DNA from 2 places in the Bacillus sp. GbtcB14 genome. Region 2 is predicted to be linked to the other one. Evidence: a T-box and tRNA genes for the amino acid it is inferred to sense, from the RefSeq annotation. Region 2 holds a T-box; the other holds one or more tRNA genes.
What was found. The T-box of region 2 lies ahead of KVT31_RS01195 (valine--tRNA ligase). A T-box ahead of a tRNA ligase gene usually reads a tRNA of that ligase, here a tRNA-Val.
Positions count from the first base shown of each region.

Region 1: it has a tRNA-Val gene. The T-box ahead of KVT31_RS01195 (valine--tRNA ligase) is inferred to sense a tRNA for this amino acid. The anticodon was not compared.

Region 1 covers NZ_JAGXJT010000003.1:530,879-542,823, reverse strand. The annotation lists gene KVT31_RS11725 (helix-turn-helix domain-containing protein) at 1-86, shown strand, start outside; gene calY (biofilm matrix protein CalY) at 166-759, opposite strand; gene KVT31_RS11715 (DUF4047 domain-containing protein) at 1,180-1,995, opposite strand; gene KVT31_RS11710 (TasA family protein) at 2,130-2,717, opposite strand; gene sipW (signal peptidase I SipW) at 2,780-3,349, opposite strand; gene KVT31_RS11700 (D-alanyl-D-alanine carboxypeptidase family protein) at 3,542-4,828, opposite strand; gene KVT31_RS11695 (hypothetical protein) at 4,984-5,211, opposite strand; gene KVT31_RS11690 (class I SAM-dependent methyltransferase) at 5,576-6,331, shown strand; gene KVT31_RS11685 (hypothetical protein) at 6,627-6,851, shown strand; tRNA gene KVT31_RS11680 (tRNA-Val) at 7,040-7,112, shown strand; gene KVT31_RS11675 (DUF4878 domain-containing protein) at 7,178-7,774, opposite strand; gene KVT31_RS11670 (hypothetical protein) at 7,931-8,476, opposite strand; gene KVT31_RS11665 (hypothetical protein) at 8,980-9,336, opposite strand; gene KVT31_RS11660 (DUF3976 domain-containing protein) at 9,471-9,653, opposite strand; gene KVT31_RS11655 (permease) at 9,682-10,059, opposite strand; gene KVT31_RS11650 (helix-turn-helix transcriptional regulator) at 10,062-10,271, opposite strand; gene odhA (2-oxoglutarate dehydrogenase E1 component) at 11,096-11,945, shown strand, end outside.
Region 2 covers NZ_JAGXJT010000001.1:214,677-226,621, forward strand. The annotation lists gene KVT31_RS01160 (cytochrome c biogenesis protein) at 1-118, shown strand, start outside; gene hemC (hydroxymethylbilane synthase) at 134-1,063, shown strand; gene hemD (uroporphyrinogen-III synthase) at 1,066-1,818, shown strand; gene hemB (porphobilinogen synthase) at 1,888-2,877, shown strand; gene hemL (glutamate-1-semialdehyde 2,1-aminomutase) at 2,877-4,166, shown strand; gene spoVID (stage VI sporulation protein D) at 4,276-5,250, shown strand; gene ysxE (spore coat protein YsxE) at 5,313-6,338, shown strand; T-box leader at 6,511-6,743, shown strand; gene KVT31_RS01195 (valine--tRNA ligase) at 6,781-9,426, shown strand; gene KVT31_RS01200 (bifunctional folylpolyglutamate synthase/dihydrofolate synthase) at 9,519-10,820, shown strand; gene KVT31_RS01205 (stage II sporulation protein B) at 10,986-11,945, shown strand, end outside.

The DNA of each region.
Region 1 (11,945 bases), on a different contig from region 2:
TTAAAGATGCGATGAGCTCAGGTGTCTCCAAAGAACAATTTCGTGAATTTCTTGAATTTACAAAATGGAAGCACGATCAAAAATAATAAATAGAAAGAAGTGCTTACAAACGGCACTTCTTTTTTCTTTATAAAAAAAAGCGGGGGATACCCGCTTTTTGCTTTATTATTTTTCTTCGCCATCTGTTTGGCTTGCGTTGAATGTCCATTCTAAGTTCAATGAATCGCCTTGGAATTTGTTTTGATCTTTACCATCATCTTCGAATACAAATTGTACCCATAGATAGTCTTCTGAATTTGGTGCTAGACCACCATTCTCTGCCCACTCTGGAGCAAAGATGTCTTTAGCTAAAACATCTGGATCCACATTTTGTAAATCTGCTAAAGTTGTTTCATATACAGGCTCACTTTGTTTATCCCAGTTCCAAAGGAATTTCACTTTAATGTGCTTACCAAAATCTTCACCAGCATTATCACCTTTTGCATCTTTAACAGTATACTTTGTCGCTAATTTAACGTCTTTAATCGCTAACGTACCGTCGTTCTTTAATAAGAACTCTTTCTTAACAGAATCCCCTGGTTTTAAATCTTTAATATCTACAAGCGTTTTAGGGTTTAATGTAAGATCTAACGTCCCAGCTGCAAATGTATTATTTGATACTTCTTTATCACTAAAGTATGCAAATGTTCCTCCACCAATTAAAGATAACCCCAGTGCCGCTGATGCAACTCCCATACCTAATTTCTTTTTCAGACTCACAATCAATTCCCCCTAGCTGTTTTTTATATTTTTGTCTCTTATTTTTCAATAAGAGATATAAAGAAAACTATATTAGCTTAGCTAATGTTCGTTCTCTTTTAAAAACCTTAAGTTCATTATAACGAACATTACTCTATAAATACAACAAATATTTATTAGTATTTTCAATTATTTTTATTTCTCAATATTGTTCCGATTTTTCAGAAAATAAAACATGATACTTTATACTAATTTATAACTTTGTTCACACTCAAATATATTTCATACTATAAGAAAAAAGAAAGACAAAGAGGTGAGGGCTAACGTTCCCTCACACTCACATAAACATTAATAGTTTTGTTTATTCGCTCGTTATCTCTTGCACCACATCCTTGTTTTCCAGCTGTTTCACTAAAGCAGTTACCAGCTTTTTATCTGTTTCTATTTCTTCTGTTCTTCCACTCTCTGCTGTTCTTCTGCTTTCTTCTGTTCTTCTGCTTTCTTCTGTTCTTCTGCTTTCTTCTGTTCTTCTACTTTCTTTTGTTCTTCTACTTTCTTTTGTTCTTCTACTTTCTTCTGCTCTTCTACTTTCTTCTGTTCTTCTACTTTCTTCTGTTCTTCTACTTTCTTTTGTTCTTCTACTTTCTTCTGTTCTTCTACTTTCTTCTGTTCTTCTACTTTCTTCTGTTCTTCTATTTCATTCTGTTTCTTTACTGTTTCATCTTTTAATAGTTTTTGTAAAGTTTGAATTTGTTCATCAATAGCTTGCAAACTAACTTCTTTCACAATATAATCTCGCTTCTCTTTTATACTGAGAAAACCTTCATTCACATATACGGCCACTTGTTGAATCGATTCACTTTTATTCACTTTTAATTCTTCTTGTATTTGATTATAAGGAGCTTCTATTGCAGTATATACATTTTGCAGCCCTTCCTCCTCAGAAGCAATTTTCTCACGTCCTTGTTGCCACACTATAATTGCCTGTTCAATTTCTTCTATAGAAGTTACTGCCAACTTCCCCTTCATTTCTCCATACTGATGCTCAATAAACTGTTTATGTTGCTCAGCTTCCTCTTTTAACGTATCAACTGTTTTTGGAAATATAATCGCTGTAGAAAGAGCGGCTTCCACTTTCGTTTCATGAATAAATGCAGCTTCTGTATACGTCATTATTTGAGAGCCTAAATAAAACGTAATGGAGCACATACAAGGCAATATAAGCATCTTTTTTAATTTGCGAGTTGTTTTCAGCATCTTAATCTCTCCCATCGAACAAGACGTTCTCTATACAGAACGTTATTTTTATTATAATAAAGAACGATAAAAAATGATAGCTATATACTAGAAAAATAGAAAAAGGACTATCCATTTGATAGCCCTTTTTCATATTATTTTGCTTCACCTTCTGTTTGTTGTGCATCAAACGTCCAAGTTAAATTTAATTTATCGCCTTGGAATTGGTTTTGGTCTTTTTTATTATCAACAAACTCAAATTTCACTGTAAATTTATCAGACTTACCTGCAGAAATACCTTTTTCATCCCAGAACCAAGCAGATAGATCATTATCTACCGCTGTAAGTGTGTCACCTTTCAATTTATCTAGCGTTGTTTCTTTTACGATTGTTTCATGCTTGTCTACATTTTTTAAGAATGTTACTTTAATATGTTTACCAAAATCATCTTTATTATCTTTCTTCACATCATCTACATTGTAATCTGTTTTCAATAGAACCTTTTTAATATCTAAAGATCCTTTATTTTCTAGTTTAAAATCTCTTGTAATTGTATCGCCAGGTTTTAAATTTGATACATTAACAACTGTTGTTGGATTGATTGCTAAATCAAGTGTACCAGACGCAAATGTATTGTTTGACACTTCTTTATCACTGAAAAATGCAAATGTTCCTCCACCAACTAATGCTGCCCCTAACACTGCTGATGCGATACCCATACCTAATTTTTTCTTTAAAGTCATGTCCATATCCCCTTAATCTATATATTTGTTAACTTCCTAAAAGGAAAGTATAACCAAACGAACTAGACGGATTGTTCTACTTTTTTCTCTTTCTTTTCCCCGTCAATGCTGCGAATCGCGCCAAAAATAGAAATCGCGGAATAGCCTAGTAAAAAGACCCCTGGAATAATAAGAAGCAATGCAGCTCCAGCCTTTGAACTAGCATAATTTAATGCATATCCTGCATAAGGAACTGTAATATCCGCATATTTCCCAATAACATTCTCCGCACGTACTGGTTCTAAATCAGGGCCATTGTTGTTATCCCCTTTTGTTTCATACGTTACTTTTCCATTTGTATCTTTCACACCGATAATACGGTGAGTGATAATTTTTTCATCTTTCTCTTTAAAGGTAATAACATCGCCTTTTTGATATTTAGAACCATCTTTCGTCGGCTCTATCGCAATGATTGATCCTGTTAAAAATGTTGGTTCCATCGATCCTGATAACACTGATTTAAATTGATATCCCATCACTGTTGGATCTCCGCCACTCGCTTTTGACGAAATAACTACAAAAGCTAAAAAAACCATTAATGCAAATAAAACAAATGAGATAACGTTGCTAATCGCTTTCCAAATTAATTTCATCGTCTCTCTCCCTCTCCGTTGTTTTATATTATTTGGAGTATATAATACCCAATTCGTTCTTTAACAAGAACACAACTAAATAATATAACGAACAAAAAATAAATGCAATAAGAAAATTTACAATTATTAGTTATTTTGTATATACAAAAAAAGACTGTGTCGAAGTCTCTTCACAGTCTTTTTACTAGTAATTTATTTTTCTTCTGATTTCATTCCTGTTGTATTTCGGCGTAGCACTACAAATAAAATGGCTCCAAATAGTACAGCGGCACCTATCCCAATACTTATTATTTTCACATTTGATTCATTTACTTCAGGCGTAGTCGTGTCTTTTTTAGGCATCGCAAAAGTAACATCTTCTTTTGAAAGAACATTTATCGTCGCAATTGTTTGATTATTTTTAGTGATGTCAACTGCACCAACTACTTCACCACGATGAATTCCTTTATGATATAAAGAATCTTTATCTAATGAGGCCGCACGGAAAATCGTCCTCACATTTTTTCCTTCATCTTTCTTAAGCATAAGCTCTGCACTTTTTTCAAGCTCGCTATCGATATCTTTATTTAAGTACGTTGCCTTTTGATGCCAGCTATGTTTATCTAGTACAGTTTGCTTCACAAATTGACCGAAAGAATAGTCCGCCATCTGCTTCAAATCTTCATAAATTTCAGGTCTTTGAGAAGCCATTACTACATTTATAATACGATTGCCATCCTTCTCATTTAATAAAACGAGTGTATTACGCGCTTCATTTGTAAAACCCGTCTTCCCGCCAATGCTATATGGATTTTCAAAATAAGTAGACTTGTTAAAAATAGACACCGTCTGTCTAGATGTCGTAACTGTCGTTCTTTTCGTATTCATTGCTTGCAAAATTTCAGGATACTTTTGCACACCTCTCGTAATCATAGCCATATCAAATGGTGTTGTATAATGATTCGGATCATGCAATCCATTTGGTGTGACAAAGTGACTGTCTGTAGCTCCTAATTGCTTCGCTTTCTCATTCATCATATGAGCGAAATTCTCAACACTTCCGCCAATACGCTCTGCAATCGCATACGACACATCATTCGCACTCAGTACCATTAAAATCATAAGCGCAGTATTACGATTAATCGTCTCACCAGGCTGAAACTCAATTTGATAATTACTCTTCTCTTGATCTAATGCTAATTGTGAAAACGTAAATTGATCTTCTGGCTTCGTATGCTCCATAAGTAAAATTGCTGTTAACACTTTCGTCATACTAGCTGGAAATGCACGATGATGTGCGTTTTTGTCATACAAAACATCTCCAGTTTTCGCATCAATCGTAGTTGCAAACTGACTAAAAACATTTGGTCCTTCCGCAGGTGGTGGTGCCACTTGTTCTGGATTCACTCCAATATTCGTCTCAGCACGTAACGTCATAGGTGTCAAAAAAAATAAACAAATAACGGTAATAAAAGCCAAAATTTTCTTAAAATTTACCATATGACTCTCCCTTTTCATTATACTCTCACAGCTTACAAACTAAATCTACCAATCTATATGTAATTTGTATTAAATTGGAAGAATATTCACTGTTTTTTACTATATCATACTTTTACGATAAAGAACATAAATATACAACAAAAAATAAGAAGGAATTATTCTTTCTTATCCTTCTCATCAATTAATGAATCTATTAAATTTTGACTAGCTTCCTCGGGTGTACTCTCGTCTGTTATCCCCATAAACGACCAACCTTTAGAATCGACCCACTCAACAAACTCTTGTAAAAACTCATCATGTGTAACATCCACATCAAGAATCGAGCCATTAATCGAAATCGTTCTATTTCTAGATACACGCATCTTGAACGTTTTCCTTACCATTACAATAATTCTCCCTCTACTCTTGAATAATTATAAAATAATCTTGTATCTCTGTTATACATGATTTTAAGTAAATTGTAAAAAGGATATATTGGCCAATTGGGATATTGAAAATGGAAACCTCTTATCCTACATAACCCTCGTACGATATACAAATGGTCATATTATTCAACAATTAGACCATTTAGATGAATAAAAATTATGGTCTTTTGGAAGATATCACGCAAAATAGTATAATTTGAATAAGAGCACTAAGGCAGCTCCTTTTAGATGAACTTTTACGTTGTAGACTTAGAGACTGATGCGGAAATTACTATTTGGTTCCTATTTCTATACATAATATTGCTGGAAAGAAGGTAGTACGGTGAAAACAACAGAAAATTTTACTGACAAGGCCGATATATATGCGAAATATCGACCTAGTTATCCCGATGAATATATTGAGTATTTGCTCTCAGCTAACGAACTAAATGAGAATCAGATGGTGGCCGATATTGGTTCAGGTACCGGGATATTTAGCCACCAACTACTTGAAAGTGGTTTACATGTTATTGGAGTTGAGCCAAATGATGACATGAGAAAAATGGCAGAGCAATCGTTAAAACGATATCCTCGTTTTCAATCAATAAAAGCAACTGCCGAAAATACCACTTTAAAAGAAAATAGTGTGGATTTAGTAACTGTTGCTCAAGCATTTCATTGGTTTAATAAAGAAGCTTTCAAAATCGAATGCCAACGAATTTTGAAACAAAAGGCAAATGTTGCTCTTGTTTGGAATAGTAGAGATGTAACTAGCCCGATTATTCAAGAAAATGCAGACATTTGCCAGAAGACCTGCCCGAACTTCAAGGGATTTAGTGGTGGAATCGAGGAAACTCCAGAAATGTTTAATAGCTTTTTTAAAGATGGGAAGTACGAGTTTAAAGAATATCAAAATGATTTACTTTTTGATATTGAAGGTTTTTTAGGAAGAAATTTATCAGCGTCCTATGCTCCGAAAGAAAATGACGAAGAGTATAAAAACTTTGTTCTTCTCCTATCAGAGTTATTCGAAAAATACAGTAAGAATGGAAAAATCGTTCTCCCAAACTTAACGCGAAGTTATTTGGGCAACGTATAAACAACCGGATATAAAGTGAAACTTTAATCAGCCTTCATCAATCGGGCACGATCATTGAATAAACCTTAGCTTTATTGTTATATGTTGAGTACAATGCAGTACACTATATTGAAAATTAAGCAAGCATACTCCCGGTCTGGATTTAGGACGGGGGTATGCTTGTTTCGTGTGATGAAATTTAATAGTTTTATTATCTTTTTACAAAAAACTCACATTTTATCACTTCAAATACACTTGACCGTCGTACAATAAAATGGAACATATTAGAAAACAACTTAAAATAAGGAGGAAATCCATGGCGTGTTGTACATATTGTAAAACGAAGTGGAAAGTAAAAGAGGTTTGGTCGATACTCACGACATTTGAAAAAGATTGTCCATATTGCTTCGGAAGGCAATATTTATCAAAGAAAACAATAAACGCTATGCCAGAACTTATAAGCTTACCTTTACACTTCTTATTCCCTTTTCTAGTTGATTTGAGTGATGAGGGGCCTTTGGATTGGTATCGAAAAACATAATATAACCGCTTTATTCGAACCCACCTTTAATTAAACTTTCTACTTATATATTCCTTAATACACTACTAGCGTGATTCCAAATATTTTCCCTTCAAAAGATTAATATAAAATATTGTAAAATTTCAGTTAATTTTATATAATTACTTTAGTATAAAGATTAAGGATGCTGTTACATACGCATCTTTGAAGATCCCGTAGCTCAGCAGGGAGAGCGCCACCTTGACAGGGTGGAGGTCGTGAGTTCGAGCCTCTCCGGGGTCATAAAAAAAAAGAGAAACCATATCAACTTTCTACGTGATAGGGTTTCTCTTTTTTATCTAAGTCAATCACTTCCCACCAAACATCTTCTCCAACGACTTCGTATTTGCAAACAATACTTCTTTCAAGTTATCATCTGCAACAATTTTATAATCGCCATCTTTGTTTTTCTTTAAGTTCAATGTAACTTCGCGAGTTGCCATTGCTGCATCTTTATCTGCTAAGTTTTTGACGATAGTTGATGTCATTGTTTTTTCGATTGCTTTTTCAGATTGTTCTTTGTCTTCACTAAAGGCACTAGCAAACGCCATTGGCATAACTTCTCCCACTGCTTTTGTTACAGCAACGGATAGATCTGCAGATGTAATTTTCACTTTTACTTCTGCTTTGTCATCCTTTTTCGATACTTCTTCTAGCTTTTCAAATTTAAAGTTTTTTGTAATTGCACTCAGCATTGCTTTTGCCTCAGCATCATCTGTTTTTTCATTTAGTTTATTAAATTCCTTGTCACTCTCAACAAATGTACGAGCCTTTTCTACATCACCTTTTTGTATCGCTGTTAAAAATTCTTCTGTCGTATCTTTCGGATTTGCACACCCTGCTAAAACACCTACTGTTAATCCTACTACCATCATTAACAGCAATAATTTCTGTATCTTTTTCACGTTTATTCTCCTCTTATCTTTTCTAGTAAGTCAGCACTATATAATAGTATGAAACTGACATTACAAACATTTTTTAGTATAGCATTTATATGATTTATTTTCTATTTACCCAAAAAAATAAAGAGCCTTGCAGCATTCCTACAAGGCCCTCTTCTATCAATCCGTATCCGTAGCACAAATGAACCACATCTTATGCTCCTTACTATCTAACACCATCCAAGTCACATCCCACGCAACATCGTAAAACCAATCTGTCCAAGGGCGATAGCTTTCGAACACTTTAATATCTTCGTATCGATCTTGGAACATATATTGACATAGATTAACTGCTAATTGTTTTGCGATAACTGGTCGTTCCTTAAATGTTTCATATGCTCCGCCCGACAAAATTTGAGCGGCAATGCTACCATCAAGCATGACTGCCCATTGCTCTTTAAAATGAAACTTATATTTTTCTGACGTATGTATTTTTAACTCTTCTAAGCTTTTGATTATTTCTAAAGAGTTACAGATTCTTCTAAAGAAGTGCTCGTGTCCATCTTTCCAATATGGTATTTCTTTGAAAAAATTTTCGTTATGTACTTTAAAACAGCTTATAACCGCTCCGCCATTTACGTTTTGTTCCTTAAATGTATGTATGAGTTTCTCAATAGATGAGTCATTCGCTTCTATTTTTTCAAACGTTCCCTCTTTCCATCTCATAAAGCCCACTACTCTCTATTAATAATTTGTTTCTTCATTATAAAGTGAAACTTTAATCAGTGGGGGGGTTCTTCATCCCCCACTGATTATTAGTTGAACCAATCGGACTTTTATGGGCAGTTGATCCCCCACCTAACTTCTTTGCTTTCGCTGCATTTTGAGGTGGGGGGTCTTACTGCCCATTAAAGCGGGATAAATAGCAAAATAAAAACCAGCAACTTTAAGATTACTGGATTATCTCTTATTTATATTTGAAAAAACAATAACAATTGCTCCAATTATATAATGCCCTGCTACCATCCACATAGTCCGATCCAAGATCATAAGTGATAACCAAAGCGATATATTAATAGCAGCAAATAATAAGTATAAAATGAAATCTTTCTTTTGTAGCGCCTCTCTATTCATTACAATGAAAATCGCACCGACTGGCGGAAGGATAAAGCAAAGGAAAAAGACAAACGTTTTTCTTAACGACCATGGATATGAGTCTCCTTTTCACTTTATAGTACATGTAACATCGGTCTCACTATTCTATATTCGTCACTATAAGGCTCCTTTATGATTAAAGGTGAGTGAGGACCTTTTTCTTCTACCATTGTGAATACTTCTGTTTTTTCTTGTACTATGTTAGATTCACTGTTTTTAGTAGGTTTTTTACTTGTTTTGATTTTCTTCGTTACTTCTCCGAGCCTTTTTCCAACTTTTTCAGCTTCGGCAGGTTCATTCGTAACGTAGTATTCTTGATTCTCCCATACTAACATAGGTGGCACTTGTTCTCGTTTGTTACATATTATATAAGTAATACTAGCTATAAGTAGTAGACATGTTAATAAAAAGAAGATAGTTTTTTTATTCATATACTATTCTCCCTATCTATCATTTTATTAAATTATATAATATCAATTATATGTAGTAAATGGATTTAGTGGGATTTTTAGGGTTTTACACAAAAAGAAAAAACCTTACTAAAGTAAGGTTCCATTTTTTAATTTTATAGTGACTGATTTATTAAAACGATCATTACGATAATCGCTATAAACATAACAACTAAACAGCCGATCATTTTATAAAAGCCTCTTTTCGTTAACGTCCCACCTTGCACGTCTTTACGAATAAACAAGAATACGGCTAAAAATAATACAAGCCCCATTCCAAAAGCATACAACATTTGCATATGTTAATCTTCCTTTCTTTCTTCCATCTTAATATCTTTTCGCTAAAACAACAAATGAGATAAAGACGGTACTCATCGTAAGTGCCATAAGTATGTTCAATAGTTCAGTAGCAGATAGTGTAATTATTTTTAAGTTTAAGCCGAAAGAGAAAAGAAGATAATATGCTGTTAACGCAAAAAAGCTAAAGAACATGCCTTTATAACGAATTAATTTCATCCGCTCGTCTTTTTCTTTAAATTGTGGATGTAAGTAACTTAAGCAAAAGCACATGATCATCATCGCAAGCACTGTATACGTTGGAGTTGGTGGTGCGGAATGCGTCATAATACCTGATAATATCATAAATCCACTCATGAATAGAAAAATAACACCCATAATAACAAAATACTTTTGTGAATAATTCATCCCTATTCCCCCTCTTCTTTCCCTTCATAAATAAATACATGTTCTATCGTTGTCTGAAATGTTTTTGCTATTTCAAATGCTAACGGAAGTGATGGATCATATTTTCCTTTTTCAATTGAAATGATGGTTTGCCTGGAAACTCCAAGTTTCTCAGCCAATTTTTCTTGAGATAGTCCAAATTTTTTTCGGTATTCGACCATTTTATTTTCCAAGGAAATTTCTCCCTCCTTCCTTATACCGAGTATATATGTAAAGTAAACTTTACGTCAAGTTTCCTTTACACCCGTTTTGTTCATTTTTCACTCTTTTTATATAGAAGAAACTTGTTCGATTTCAGCACGTCTATTTTGTAATAAAACATGGAACACTGTATGTAATCGTTACTATATTTCCTCCTCTCTTTTTTTAAAATTTAATATCTCCCTATTTGTTTTATCCTTTTAAAATATTTCATTTATCTCTTTATTCCACGAAATGTGTTATTGGTTTTACGGTGTTTTTCGTCATATTTATAGAAACTAACTGTTTATGAAGCATTTTTTATGTTTAGCAACTTTTTTTGTAGAAATCCTTCACTTTCCTTTCAATATTTAACACTATCTAAATAAAGTTTACGATAAATTCATAATTTTTTATTTTTTATACTATATTCCGTTATATTGTTGTATAATATCAATGAAAGCGCTTATTATTTCAATATACATAATTCGAACTCTTTTTTATCAAAACATTCTAACTATTATACTTATATTTACATGCAACAATTTTAGTTATCTGTATAGGTATACCAAATATATCCACCCCATTTTTCTGTAAAATTACTTTATAACATGAAAGATTAACTTGGGTGATAAGTTATTGTGAATGTTTTTTTACAAAACAGATAAGTAATAGTGTTTGGTATTATGTAAATTATTGTAATAACATAAGAGTAAAGAAAACATTTACATTAATTATTAGTTCATCACTTATTGAAAAAGAGCAAAATGCACCTTTTGTTAGGAAAAGGATTATATGCATTGGGAGGTTTAAACAAATGACGAGGAAGAATACAACGACAAACCCTTGGGCCAAGTTCCATGGTCCGAACCTTGGTTATGTTATTGAACAGTATGATCTTTACGTAACTGGAACAGGTTCTGTTGATCCGGAATTACAAGAGCTTTTTGAAATTTTTGGAGCTCCTTCGTTTCAAGATGATGTCGTAACAGGGGACAACACAGCAACACATTTTTCTCCTCAAAACACAGGGAACATTGAAAAAATTCTTAAAGTCGTTCAGCTTGTTGAACAGATTCGTTCTTTCGGGCATACGTTGGCTCACATCAATCCGATGGAAGATGCTGCAAATGGACAATCTCTTCTTGAGAAAGCAATGAACGAACTGAGCGATGCTGACTTGAAAGCGATTCCAGCAAAGACAGTATGGCAAGAGGCACCAGAGGGTATTCACACTGCACTTGATGTAATTCATAGATTAAAAGACGTTTATACAAAATCTTTAGCTTATGAATTTTCTCATATACAAGATAGTGAAGAACGCGCATGGTTGCATCAAATGGTGGAATCAAATTCATTGCGTCAACCACTATCAAATAAAAAACGAACTGCTCTTTTAAAACGTTTAACAGCTGTTGAGGGTTTCGAGCAATTCTTGCATAAAACATTCGTTGGGCAAAAACGTTTCTCTATCGAGGGCGTTGATATGCTTGTACCTGTTCTAGATGAAATTGTTCTAGAAGGTGCAAAGGACGGCGTAGAAGATGTCATGATTGGTATGGCTCACCGCGGTCGTCTAAGCGTACTTGCACACGTATTAGAAAAACCATATAGTCACATGTTTGCTGAGTTCAAACATGCAAAAATAGAAGGCGCAGTGGCAAACT
Region 2 (11,945 bases):
GGCAGATGTGTTGCAAGGGAAGAAAATCGTCCAGTGGAACATCGGAGCATTTCTCGTAATGCTAATCAATATTTTTCTATTAAGCAGTTTATCCAACTTCCACTTTTGGTATTTATAATGAGGAGAGAGAATTATGCGCAAAATTATTGTAGGGTCACGAAAGAGTAAATTAGCATTAACGCAAACAAACTGGTTTATTGATCAGTTAAAAGCACTAGGTTTACCATATGAATTTGAAGTGAAAGAAATCGTCACAAAAGGTGATGTTATTTTAGATGTTACTCTTTCAAAAGTAGGCGGAAAAGGCTTGTTTGTGAAAGAGATTGAACATGCGTTACTTACGAAAGAAATCGATATGGCTGTACATAGTATGAAAGATATGCCGGCCGTACTTCCAGAAGGATTAATGATTGGTTGTACACCGAAGCGTGTTGACCCTCGTGATGCTTTTATCTCAAAAAGCGGAGCATCGTTTAAAGAGTTAGCAGAAGGTGCTATTTTAGGTACGAGTAGTTTAAGACGCAGTGCACAATTATTAGCTGCGAGACCAGATTTACAAGTGAAGTGGATTCGTGGAAATATCGATACACGTTTACGTAAATTACAAGAAGAAGATTACGATGCAATTATTTTAGCAACAGCTGGATTACAAAGAATGGGCTGGGATAATGAAGTTATTACAGAACATTTAGATGAAACGTTATGCGTACCCGCTGTAGGGCAAGGTGCATTAGCGATTGAGTGCCGTGAGGATGATAAGGACCTACTACAGTTGTTAGCGCATATGAATGATGCAGTAACAGAAAGAACAGTGGCAGCAGAACGAGTATTTCTTCATAAACTCGAAGGGGGATGCCAAGTTCCGATCGCTGGATATGCTACTCTTACAGAAAACGATGCAATCGAATTAACGGCTCTTGTCGGTTCTATGGACGGTTCTGTTTTATTGAAAGAGACAGTAGTAGGCATGAATCCAAGAGAAGTAGGACTAGAGGCTGCGGACCGTTTAATTAAACAAGGCGCAAAAGAACTCATCCTTGCTGCAAATAAGGGGCAACAATAAATATGAACGCTCTCGCTGGCAAAACGGTATTAATTACACGTGCCCAGCATCAAGCAAAACAAATGAGTGTAGCGGTGAAAGAAAAGAGCGGAATTCCATTGGAAATTCCGCTTTTGCGTATGGAAGGTATGTCTCATAGGCGAATTCAACATATAGCAGGTCAGCTGCATTCGTATGACTGGGTTATTTTTACGAGTAAAAATGGGGTAGCTTTTTTTCTAGATAGTTTGAGAAAGAAGCTACCCGCAAAGACTAAAATTGCTGCAGTAGGCGTGAAAACAAGGTTGGAGTTAGAAAAGCGGGGCTATGAAGTGGACTTCGTTCCAACTTCATTTGTTGCAGAAGTATTTGCAGAAGAGTTTGTAAAAAGACTAAGTGGAAACGAGTGCATTTTATTTCCGAAAGGGAATTTAGGAAGAGATGTAATTCCAGTTGCACTTCGCGAAATGGGTGTTTCTCTAGATGAGCTAATCGTATATAGTACGAAAGAGAATGTAGAGAGAAGGCAAGAACTTATAGTAGCGTTGAAGTTAGGGAAAGTAGACATTATTACATTTACGAGCCCTTCAACTGTTACTAGTTTTGTTCGTTTACTCGAGGGTACAAACTGGAGAGAATGGACAAAAAAATGTACAATTGCTTGTATAGGGCCTATTACGGAAAAAGAGGCAAGCCTTTATTTTCCGCATATTATTATGCCGAAAGAGTACACGGTAGAAGCATTACTACACTGCATTTGTGAATCTATAAAGTGAAACTTTAATTAGTAGGGTCTTACTGCCCGCAAATAGCGGGATAAAATAAAAGAATGGGGATAGAAATCTATGAACTCTTTACAATTTAATCGTCATCGTCGCTTAAGACAAAGCGGTAATATGCGTGCGCTTGTGCGTGAAACGTTTTTACATACGGAAGATTTTATTTACCCTATTTTTGTATTAGAAGGAGAAAACGTTCGTAATGAAGTGCCTTCTATGCCAGGCGTATATCAAATGTCTTTAGATTTATTGCAAGCTGAAATGCAAGAGGTTGTTGATTTAGGTATTCGTTCTGTTATTGTATTTGGTTTACCTGCTGAAAAAGATGAAGTTGGATCATCAGCATATTGTGATCATGGAATTGTGCAACGTGCAATTAAGCAAATTAAAGGTGAATTCCCAGAGCTAGTAGTAGTTGCAGATACATGTTTATGTCAATTCACAAGCCATGGTCATTGCGGTGTAATTGAAGATGGTATTATTTTAAATGATGAGTCTCTTGCAGTTCTTGCGAAAACAGCTGTAAGTCAAGCGAAAGCAGGAGCAGACATTATTGCGCCATCAAACATGATGGACGGATTCGTAACCGCAATCCGCCATGCATTAGATGAAAATGGCTTTTCTCACGTACCAGTAATGTCGTACGCTGTGAAATATTCATCAGCATTTTACGGGCCATTCCGTGATGCGGCGCACGGTGCCCCGCAATTTGGTGATCGTAAAACATATCAAATGGATCCAGCGAACCGTATGGAAGCATTCCGTGAAGCTGAATCAGATGTAATGGAAGGGGCAGATTTCTTAATTGTGAAGCCAGCACTTTCTTACTTAGATATCGTTCGTGATGTGAAAAATAACTTTAATTTACCAGTCGTTGCTTATAACGTAAGTGGTGAATATTCGATGATTAAAGCGGCAGCACAAAATGGTTGGATTAATGAAAAAGAAGTTGTACTTGAAAAATTAATTAGCATGAAACGTGCAGGAGCAGATTTAATTATTACGTATCATGCAAAAGATGCAGCAAGATGGTTACAAGAAGGAGGCGCTAAATAATGAAAAAGTTTGATAAGTCGATTGCGGCGTTTGAAGAGGCACAAGATTTAATGCCTGGTGGCGTAAATAGCCCAGTTCGTGCCTTTAAGTCTGTTGGTATGAATCCGTTGTTTATGGAGCGTGGAAAAGGCTCTAAAGTATATGATATCGATGGAAATGAATACATCGATTACGTATTATCATGGGGTCCTTTAATTCATGGTCATGCGAATGATCGTGTTGTTGAAGCTCTAAAATCTGTTGCTGAAAGAGGAACAAGCTTCGGTGCTCCAACGGAAATTGAGAATAAATTAGCGAAACTTGTTATTGAGCGCGTACCATCAATTGAGATTGTACGTATGGTTAACTCCGGAACAGAAGCGACAATGAGTGCGCTACGTTTAGCTCGTGGTTATACAGGACGTAATAAAATTTTGAAATTTATCGGTTGTTACCACGGTCATGGTGATTCGTTATTAATTAAAGCGGGTTCTGGTGTGGCGACGCTAGGTTTACCAGATAGCCCTGGTGTACCAGAAGGTGTAGCGAAAAATACGATTACCGTAGCGTATAACGATTTAGACAGTGTGAAATACGCTTTCGAACAATTCGGTGATGATATTGCTTGTATAATTGTAGAACCAGTAGCAGGAAATATGGGTGTTGTTCCTCCGCAACCAGGATTTTTAGAAGGTCTTCGTGAAGTAACAGAGCAAAATGGTGCATTGCTTATTTTTGATGAAGTCATGACAGGATTCCGAGTTGCTTATAATTGTGGACAAGGCTATTATGGTGTAACACCTGATTTAACTTGTTTAGGTAAAGTAATCGGTGGTGGCTTACCAGTAGGAGCATACGGTGGTAAAGCAGAAATTATGCGCCAAGTTGCACCGAGCGGACCGATTTACCAAGCGGGTACTTTATCAGGTAACCCACTTGCAATGGCAGCAGGTTATGAAACGTTAGTACAGTTAACGCCAGAATCATATGTAGAATTTGAGCGTAAAGCTGAAATGTTAGAAGCTGGCTTACGTAAAGCGGCTGAAAAACATGGCATTCCGCACTATATTAACCGTGCGGGTTCGATGATTGGTATCTTCTTTACAGATGAGCCAGTTATTAATTACGACGCAGCAAAATCTTCAAACTTAGAATTCTTTGCGGCTTATTATCGTGAAATGGTAGAACAAGGTGTATTCTTGCCACCATCTCAATTCGAAGGTCTATTCTTATCTACAGCACATAGTGATGCAGATATTGAAGCGACGATTGCAGCGGCGGAAATTGCAATGTCAAAATTAAAAGCTTAATTGAATAAAGAAAATCGCTCTCCATAAGGGGAGCGATTTTTTTTATTCATAAAGTCAGCTTTCCATACATAAATCTGTAATGACATATAGTTTGGGAGGGGGAAAAGAAGTGGCAACAGATCATTCATTACGTTTTTCATTAAAAGAATCTGTTTGGTTCCAAAAAGGACAGGAAGTCGAAGAACTTTTGTCAATTTCGTTAGATCCAGACGTTGAGATAGAAGAGCTTGATCATGAAGTTATCGTGAGAGGGCAATTAGATTTAACGGGAGAGTATGTTGCACGGCAAGATGATTCAGCTTATTCATTAAGAGATCTATCACCAGCAAAGTCAATTGATTATGTAGAAACAAGGGAAGATGGGGTTAATGAACTTGTTCATTCCTTTCCGCTTGAAATATCAATTCCAAGAAATCGAGTGAAAGTAATTGAAGAACTATATGTATCCATTGAGGAATTTGATTATGAATTAAAGGAAAATGGTTGCTTACAGTTATTAGCGGATATATCTATTACAGGTTTATGTGATGAAGAAAGAATCGAGGATGAAGAGGAAGAAACGGCGCATGCTGAGTTAGAGGCTTATTCCGCACAAGAAGATGAAAATAGACCTGCCCACGTAGAAGAACCAGTCTATAAGGAATCAGATGAGTGGGAAGATTACGCATTTGAACCGTTTCAACTAGAGGAAAGAAAAGAGCAGGAAGTAGAGGAAGAGGAAATAGAAGAACATGAATTTGTGGAGCGTGAAGAGGAGAAAGAATCAACGCCACAATTTGAATTGTTCGGAAGAAAAGATTTCAAGAAAGAAAAAGCGAAAAAACAAGAAGAGCAAGAAGAAGAAACGTATTCACAGCGAGATGAAAATGCACTTTATTTAACGAAATTATTTACGAAGGAACCGGAAGAAGAATTTACAAAGTTAAGAATGTATTTCGTGCAAGAAGGGGATACAATCGAATCTGTTGCAGACCGTTATGAAACATCTGTACAAAACTTATACCGTGTCAATCAAACAGAAGATATATATTTAACTGCGGGACAAATTATTTATATTCCCGTTTCAAGGGCAAAAGTGAAATAAGTGAGTGTTTTCACTCGCTTATTTTCCTAAAGGCTATGTTTTGAATAGAAAGGGTTATTCGTATGGATATGGAATTACGAAATCGCTATGAACCCATTGTAAGGCAATATAGATTGGATACGCAGCATATGGAAGAGCACGGAAGCGTAACGAAAATTTATACGAATCAAGGTCCATATGCGCTCAAGAAAATAGAAAGCAGAAAGTTAGAGCGGAATAGCTTTCTGCACCATATTCAATATTTGAAGGAGAACGGTTTTTCAAATTATGTACCTATATACCATGCGACGGATGGAAATTATATTTTAAGTGACGGGACGTATAATTATTATTTAATGCCTTGGTTAGAACGTGCGGAAGGCAACGGCGAGGATAATGATCAATACCATAAAATGTTTCAAACTCTCGGAACGTTGCATCAAAAAACGGTGAAAGAAGAAACGTATACAGAAGAAGATTTAGAAAAACATTATACAAATATATCCGATCGCTGGGAGAATGATGGTGAGATGCTAGAAGAGTTTCTCGTAGAATCTGAAGCGAAGTGGTATATGTCTCCATTTGAATTGCAATATTGTACGTACTATCATCATGTAATGAGGGCGCGTGAGTTTGCAACGAAGCAATTAACTGAGTGGAACGATGCGATGAAGGAAAAAGAAAAAACACGTATTACTTTTGTGCATGGTAACGTATCGCTTAATCATTTCTTATTTGATTATGAACGGAATGGCTATTTTATTAGTTTAGAAAAATCAAAGTTTGCAACGCCTGTGCAAGATATAGTAGGGTTTTATTCTCGGTCTTTAAATACGTATCCAATTGCGCGAAGTGATCGGTTTGAATGGTATCAAATGTATCAAAAAAATTTCCCTTTTACGAAAGAAGAGCAACTACTCATGTTTGCGTATATGACGTATCCATCGCAATTTATTCGGCAAATCCAGTCTTATAAGAAAAGAAGAGAGAGTCGCAATGAGGAAAATGAACTTCTCGGAGTAAAGAGCTTACAACAATCGCATTGGCTCGTAAGCAATATAGAATATTTCCTCTCGCAGTTACAAGCTGCCCAGCAAGGGAACGGATAAAGTGAAACTTTAATCAGTGGAGGGTCTTACTGCCCGCAAATAGCGGGATAAAGAAGATAAGTAGAGGATGCTACTTATCTTCTTTTTTTGCCCGAAAAGCCGTGGTATTAAATTTATCTTGACGAATAGGGTTTCGTTTTTTACACTATTGTATATAATAATTAACAATCATATAAATGCCTTGAAGGGGAAGAGTATAACAAGAAACGTCTTCAGAGAGGAGAATCATTAGCTGGGAGATTCTCTAGATAGTTATGTTAGAAGGTAGCCCTGGAGCATCTTTTCTGAACGGAACAGTTCTCATTAGGAAAAGACGGATTTGTCCGTTATCAAATTAAGAGTATAAGCAAATTCCTGAATTTGTTTGTAAATAAAGGTGGTACCGCGATGTCCCTCGTCCTTTTTGGATGAGGGGCATTTTTTATTTTAAGGAGGGAAAATAATGTCAAACACGGAAAAGAATTTACCAACTAAATATGATCATATGTCCGTTGAAGAAGGCCTTTATCAATGGTGGCTTGAAGGCAAATATTTCGAAGCAACAGGAGATGAGAAGAAACAACCATACACAATTGTAATTCCACCTCCGAACGTAACTGGTAAGTTACACTTAGGTCATGCTTGGGATACAACTCTTCAAGATATTTTAACTCGTACGAAGCGTATGCAAGGTTACGATGTATTATGGCTTCCAGGAATGGACCATGCGGGTATCGCAACACAAGCGAAAGTAGAAGGAAAACTTCGTGAAGAAGGTATTTCACGTTACGATCTTGGCCGTGAGAAATTCCTTGAAAAAGCTTGGGAATGGAAAGAGGAATACGCGTCTCACATTCGTCAACAATGGGGGAAAGTTGGTTTAGGACTAGACTATTCTCGTGAACGTTTCACATTAGACGAAGGTTTATCTGATGCGGTTAATAAAGTATTCGTTCAATTATACGAAAAAGGCTTAATTTACCGCGGTGAATATATTATCAACTGGGACCCAGCAACACGCACGGCTCTTTCTGATATTGAAGTAATTCATAAAGAAGTTCAAGGTGCATTCTACCATATGAACTATCCGTTAACAGACGGTTCAGGTCACATTCGTCTTGCTACTACTCGTCCAGAAACGATGCTTGGTGATACAGCGGTAGCGGTTCATCCAGAAGATGATCGTTACAAACATTTAATCGGAAAAACAGTTACACTTCCAATCGTAGGCCGTGAGATTCCGATTATTGCTGATGAGTACGTAGAAAAAGATTTCGGAACAGGCGTTGTAAAAATTACACCAGCTCATGACCCGAATGACTTTGAAGTAGGTAACCGTCATGACTTACCACGCATCTTAGTAATGAATGAAGATGGATCGATGAACGAAAAAGCTGGTAAATATAACGGTATGGATCGTTTCGAATGCCGTAAAGCGTTAGTGAAAGACTTACAAGAGGCTGGCGTATTAGTAGAAATCGAGCCTCATATGCATTCAGTGGGTCATAGTGAGCGTAGCGGTGCAGTAGTTGAGCCTTACTTATCAACACAATGGTTCGTAAAAATGGCTCCACTTGCAGAAAAAGCAGTAGCACTTCAACAAAAAGAAGAAGAAAAAGTAACGTTCGTACCAGAGCGTTTTGAAAACACATACTTACGCTGGATGGAAAATATTCATGACTGGTGTATTTCTCGTCAATTATGGTGGGGACACCGCATCCCAGCTTGGTATCATAAAGAAACTGGTGAAGTATACGTAGGTACAGAAGCACCAGCAGATATTGAAAACTGGAATCAAGATAATGACGTACTTGATACATGGTTCAGTTCAGCGTTATGGCCGTTCTCAACACTTGGCTGGCCGAATGAAGATGCAGCAGACTTTAAAAAGTTCTATTCAACAGATGCTTTAGTAACTGGTTATGACATCATCTTCTTCTGGGTATCTCGTATGATTTTCCAAGGTTTAGAGTTTACAGGCGAGCGTCCATTTAAAGATGTATTGATTCACGGTTTAGTTCGTGATGAGCAAGGACGTAAAATGAGTAAATCTCTTGGTAACGGTATTGATCCGATGGATGTTATCGAGAAGTACGGTGCAGATGCAATGCGCTATTTCTTATCAACAGGAAGCGCACCAGGTCAAGATCTACGTTTCAGTATGGAAAAAGTAGAGTCTACTTGGAACTTCATTAATAAAATTTGGAACGCATCACGTTTCGTATTAATGAACATGGATGACATGAAGTATGAAGAAATCGATTTAACTGGTGAAAAATCAGTTGCGGATAAGTGGATTTTAACTCGCTTAAACGAAACAATCGAAAGTGTAACGCGTAACATGGATAAATATGAGTTCGGTGAAGCTGGTCGTTCATTATACAACTTCATTTGGGACGATTTCTGTGACTGGTACATTGAGATGGCGAAACTGCCACTATACGGTGAAGATGAAGCAGCTAAGAAAACAACTCGTTCTATTTTAGCTTACGTATTAGATCAAACAATGCGTCTATTACACCCATTCATGCCATTCGTAACAGAGAAGATTTGGCAACATTTACCGCATGAAGGCGAATCTATTACGGTAGCAGCATGGCCAACAGTTCGCGAAGATTTACAAGATACAGAAGCTGCGGCAGAAATGCACCTTCTAGTTGATATCATTCGCTCTGTTCGTAACATCCGTGCAGAAGTTAATACGCCAATGAGCAAAAAAGTCCAAATGCAAATTAAAGCAAAAGATGAGGCTATACTTGCTCAACTTACAAAAAACAGCTCTTACATTGAGCGTTTCTGTAACCCAAGCGAATTAATAATTCAAACGGATTTACAAGCACCAGAAAAAGCAATGACTGCAATCGTATCAGGTGCAGAGTTATTCTTACCATTAGCTGATCTTATCAATCTTGATGAAGAGAGAGCACGTCTTGAGAAAGAATTTGAGAAGTTCGACAAAGAAGTAGAACGTGTACAGAAGAAACTTTCAAACCAAGGTTTCGTAGCGAAAGCTCCTGCAGCAGTTATTGAAGGAGAGCGTGCGAAAGAGCAAGACTATCTAGAAAAACGTGAAGCAGTTCGCCAACGTCTAGCAGATCTTGAAAAGTAAAATATTTTTTAGAGGCTCACTATATTGGTGAGTCTCTTTTCTTTGCGTATAATAGGAGTATGAAGGTTGTCTTTTGAAAGGGGAAAGCATACGTGATACATACATACGAAGAAGCGATAGGGTGGATTCATAGCCGATTGAAGTTTGGTATTAAACCAGGATTGGAAAGAATGAGATGGATGCTAGAAGAGCTCGGAAATCCGGAGCGGCACATAAAATGTGTTCATCTTGCTGGTACAAATGGAAAAGGTTCAACGTTAACATATATGCGCTACATGTTAGAAAATGCAAAATATAAGGTAGGAACATTTACCTCTCCATATATTGAAACATTTAACGAGCGTATTAGTGTGAACGGGACACCAATTGCAAATGAAGAGATTACTGAACTTGTAAAGATGGTAAAGCCAGTCGTTGAAAAACTAGATGGGACGGATTTAGGGGAAGCGACTGAGTTTGAAATTATTACTGTTATGGCAATTTGTTATTTCGGTAAAGTTAATTTCTGTGATGTTGTTTTATTTGAAACAGGGCTTGGAGGGCGCTTTGATTCTACGAATGTTATTCATCCTGTTCTCACGATTATTACAAATATTGGCCACGATCATATGCATATTTTAGGGAATACACTAGGAGAAATTGCATATGAAAAGGCGGGGATTATTAAGTCTGGTGTCCCGGTTATTACTGGTGTGAAAGATGAGGAAGCATTGCAAGTCATTCAAAAGGTTGCAAAGGAAAATCATGCAAACTTATACGAGATGGGCAAGCATTTTACAGCGTTACATAAACAGTCTAGTGAAGATGGAGAACAGTTCGATTTCACTTGTCCTTTCGCCTCTTTTGAAGATGTGCGAATCTCCATGAAAGGCAGTCATCAAGTAGGAAACGCAGCACTTGCACTGATGGCAGTTATGTATGTAAAAACATACGTATCATTTTTAATTGAGGAAGAAGAAATGAGAACTGGATTACAGGAAGCTTATTGGATTGGGCGCTTTGAAAAACTGCAAAGTAATCCAGATATCATTATAGATGGTGCTCATAACCCAGAAGGTATTGAAAGCCTTGTGAAAACGGTAGAATCACATTACAAAGATAAAAATGTAATAGTTTTATTTACTGCCCTTGGTGATAAGCAATTGCATAATATGGTAGGTCAATTAGAAACCATCGCCGATGAAATTATTTTTACAACATTCGCCTTTGATCGTGCTATTTCTGCTGATAAGCTAGCATCGTATGCAAAGAAAGAGTCAAAACTAGTTTTTGAAAATTGGAAAGAGGCAATTGATACAAAGGTTGAAGTGATTGGAGAAAATGATGTTTTTATCATAACAGGTTCTCTTTATTTCATTTCGGAAGTTCGAAAATATATTCGCGAGAAAAACTAGATAGTCTTTGCTATCTAGTTTTTTTGTTCTACAAATGAAGTCAAATGCATACATATAAGATAAATATATAGGGTTATTTGGCGAATTCCTCTGACAAATATCTCGTTTTTTTGTGAAAGGAATATGATATGATGCGGACAACGATAAGAGGTGAGGTGTGAGTGTATGGACAAGCAATCACGAACGATCTCAGTGAAAGTGAATGGAACAGAAGCGAAGTATGAGGAGAAGAAGAAAGATGAATTTGAATGGATGGTAGTAGAAAGTGAAAGACCGAAAAACGTTGTTCCGTTTCAAAAAGCGAAATTAGTGTCTACGGAAAAAAAACGAAAGAAGTGGAGCAATACGTTAATTGCAATCGTTGCAACTGCGATTGTTATTGGTACGGCGTTTGGGATGGGAATGCTACAGTTACTTAAAGGGCAAGGAGCGACGGGAGGAAGTGAAGTAACAGCTTCGAAGCAGATGCAAAATGAAGAATCAAAGGTGGGTGGAACGTCAGAACAAACACCGGCATCAAAAGAGGAAAAACAAAAAGCACAGACAGGAACGTCATTAGATCCAATGAAATTATTTTTTGTTCAAGGGGGGATTTATTCTTCCGAAGAAAAGGGACAGGCCGCTCTTGAAGAGTGGAAAGGTAATGGAGGCGTTGCAGCTTTAAAACCGAGCGGCGATAAGTATGCATTAGTTGTTGGTATTGCTAGTGATGAACAAGGCATAAACCAATTAATGACACAGTATAAAAATGATAATGTCTCAGTATTGAAAAAGAACTGGGATATAACAGATAAAGCGCTACTGAAAGATGATAAAGAAGTTGGGGCGTTTTTAACAAAAGTACAGCTATTATATACTCATTTAGCAAAATATGCTTCTAGCGTACAAGCTAGTGGAAAAAGTAATGCAAAAGATATAGGTGCGATTGAAAAAGAGTGGAAAGTAATTGAAAAAGAAGGGAAAAGTATGAAGCAGGAAGAAGCAAAGAAATTGTATATGTATACGTCAGTAGCTGTGCAAACAGTGAAGGATGGAAAAGGTGATAAGGAATCTTTGGCGAAATTAAATCAAGTTATTATTGATGGTATACTTTCATATGAAAAAATTGTTTCACAAAAGGTGAAA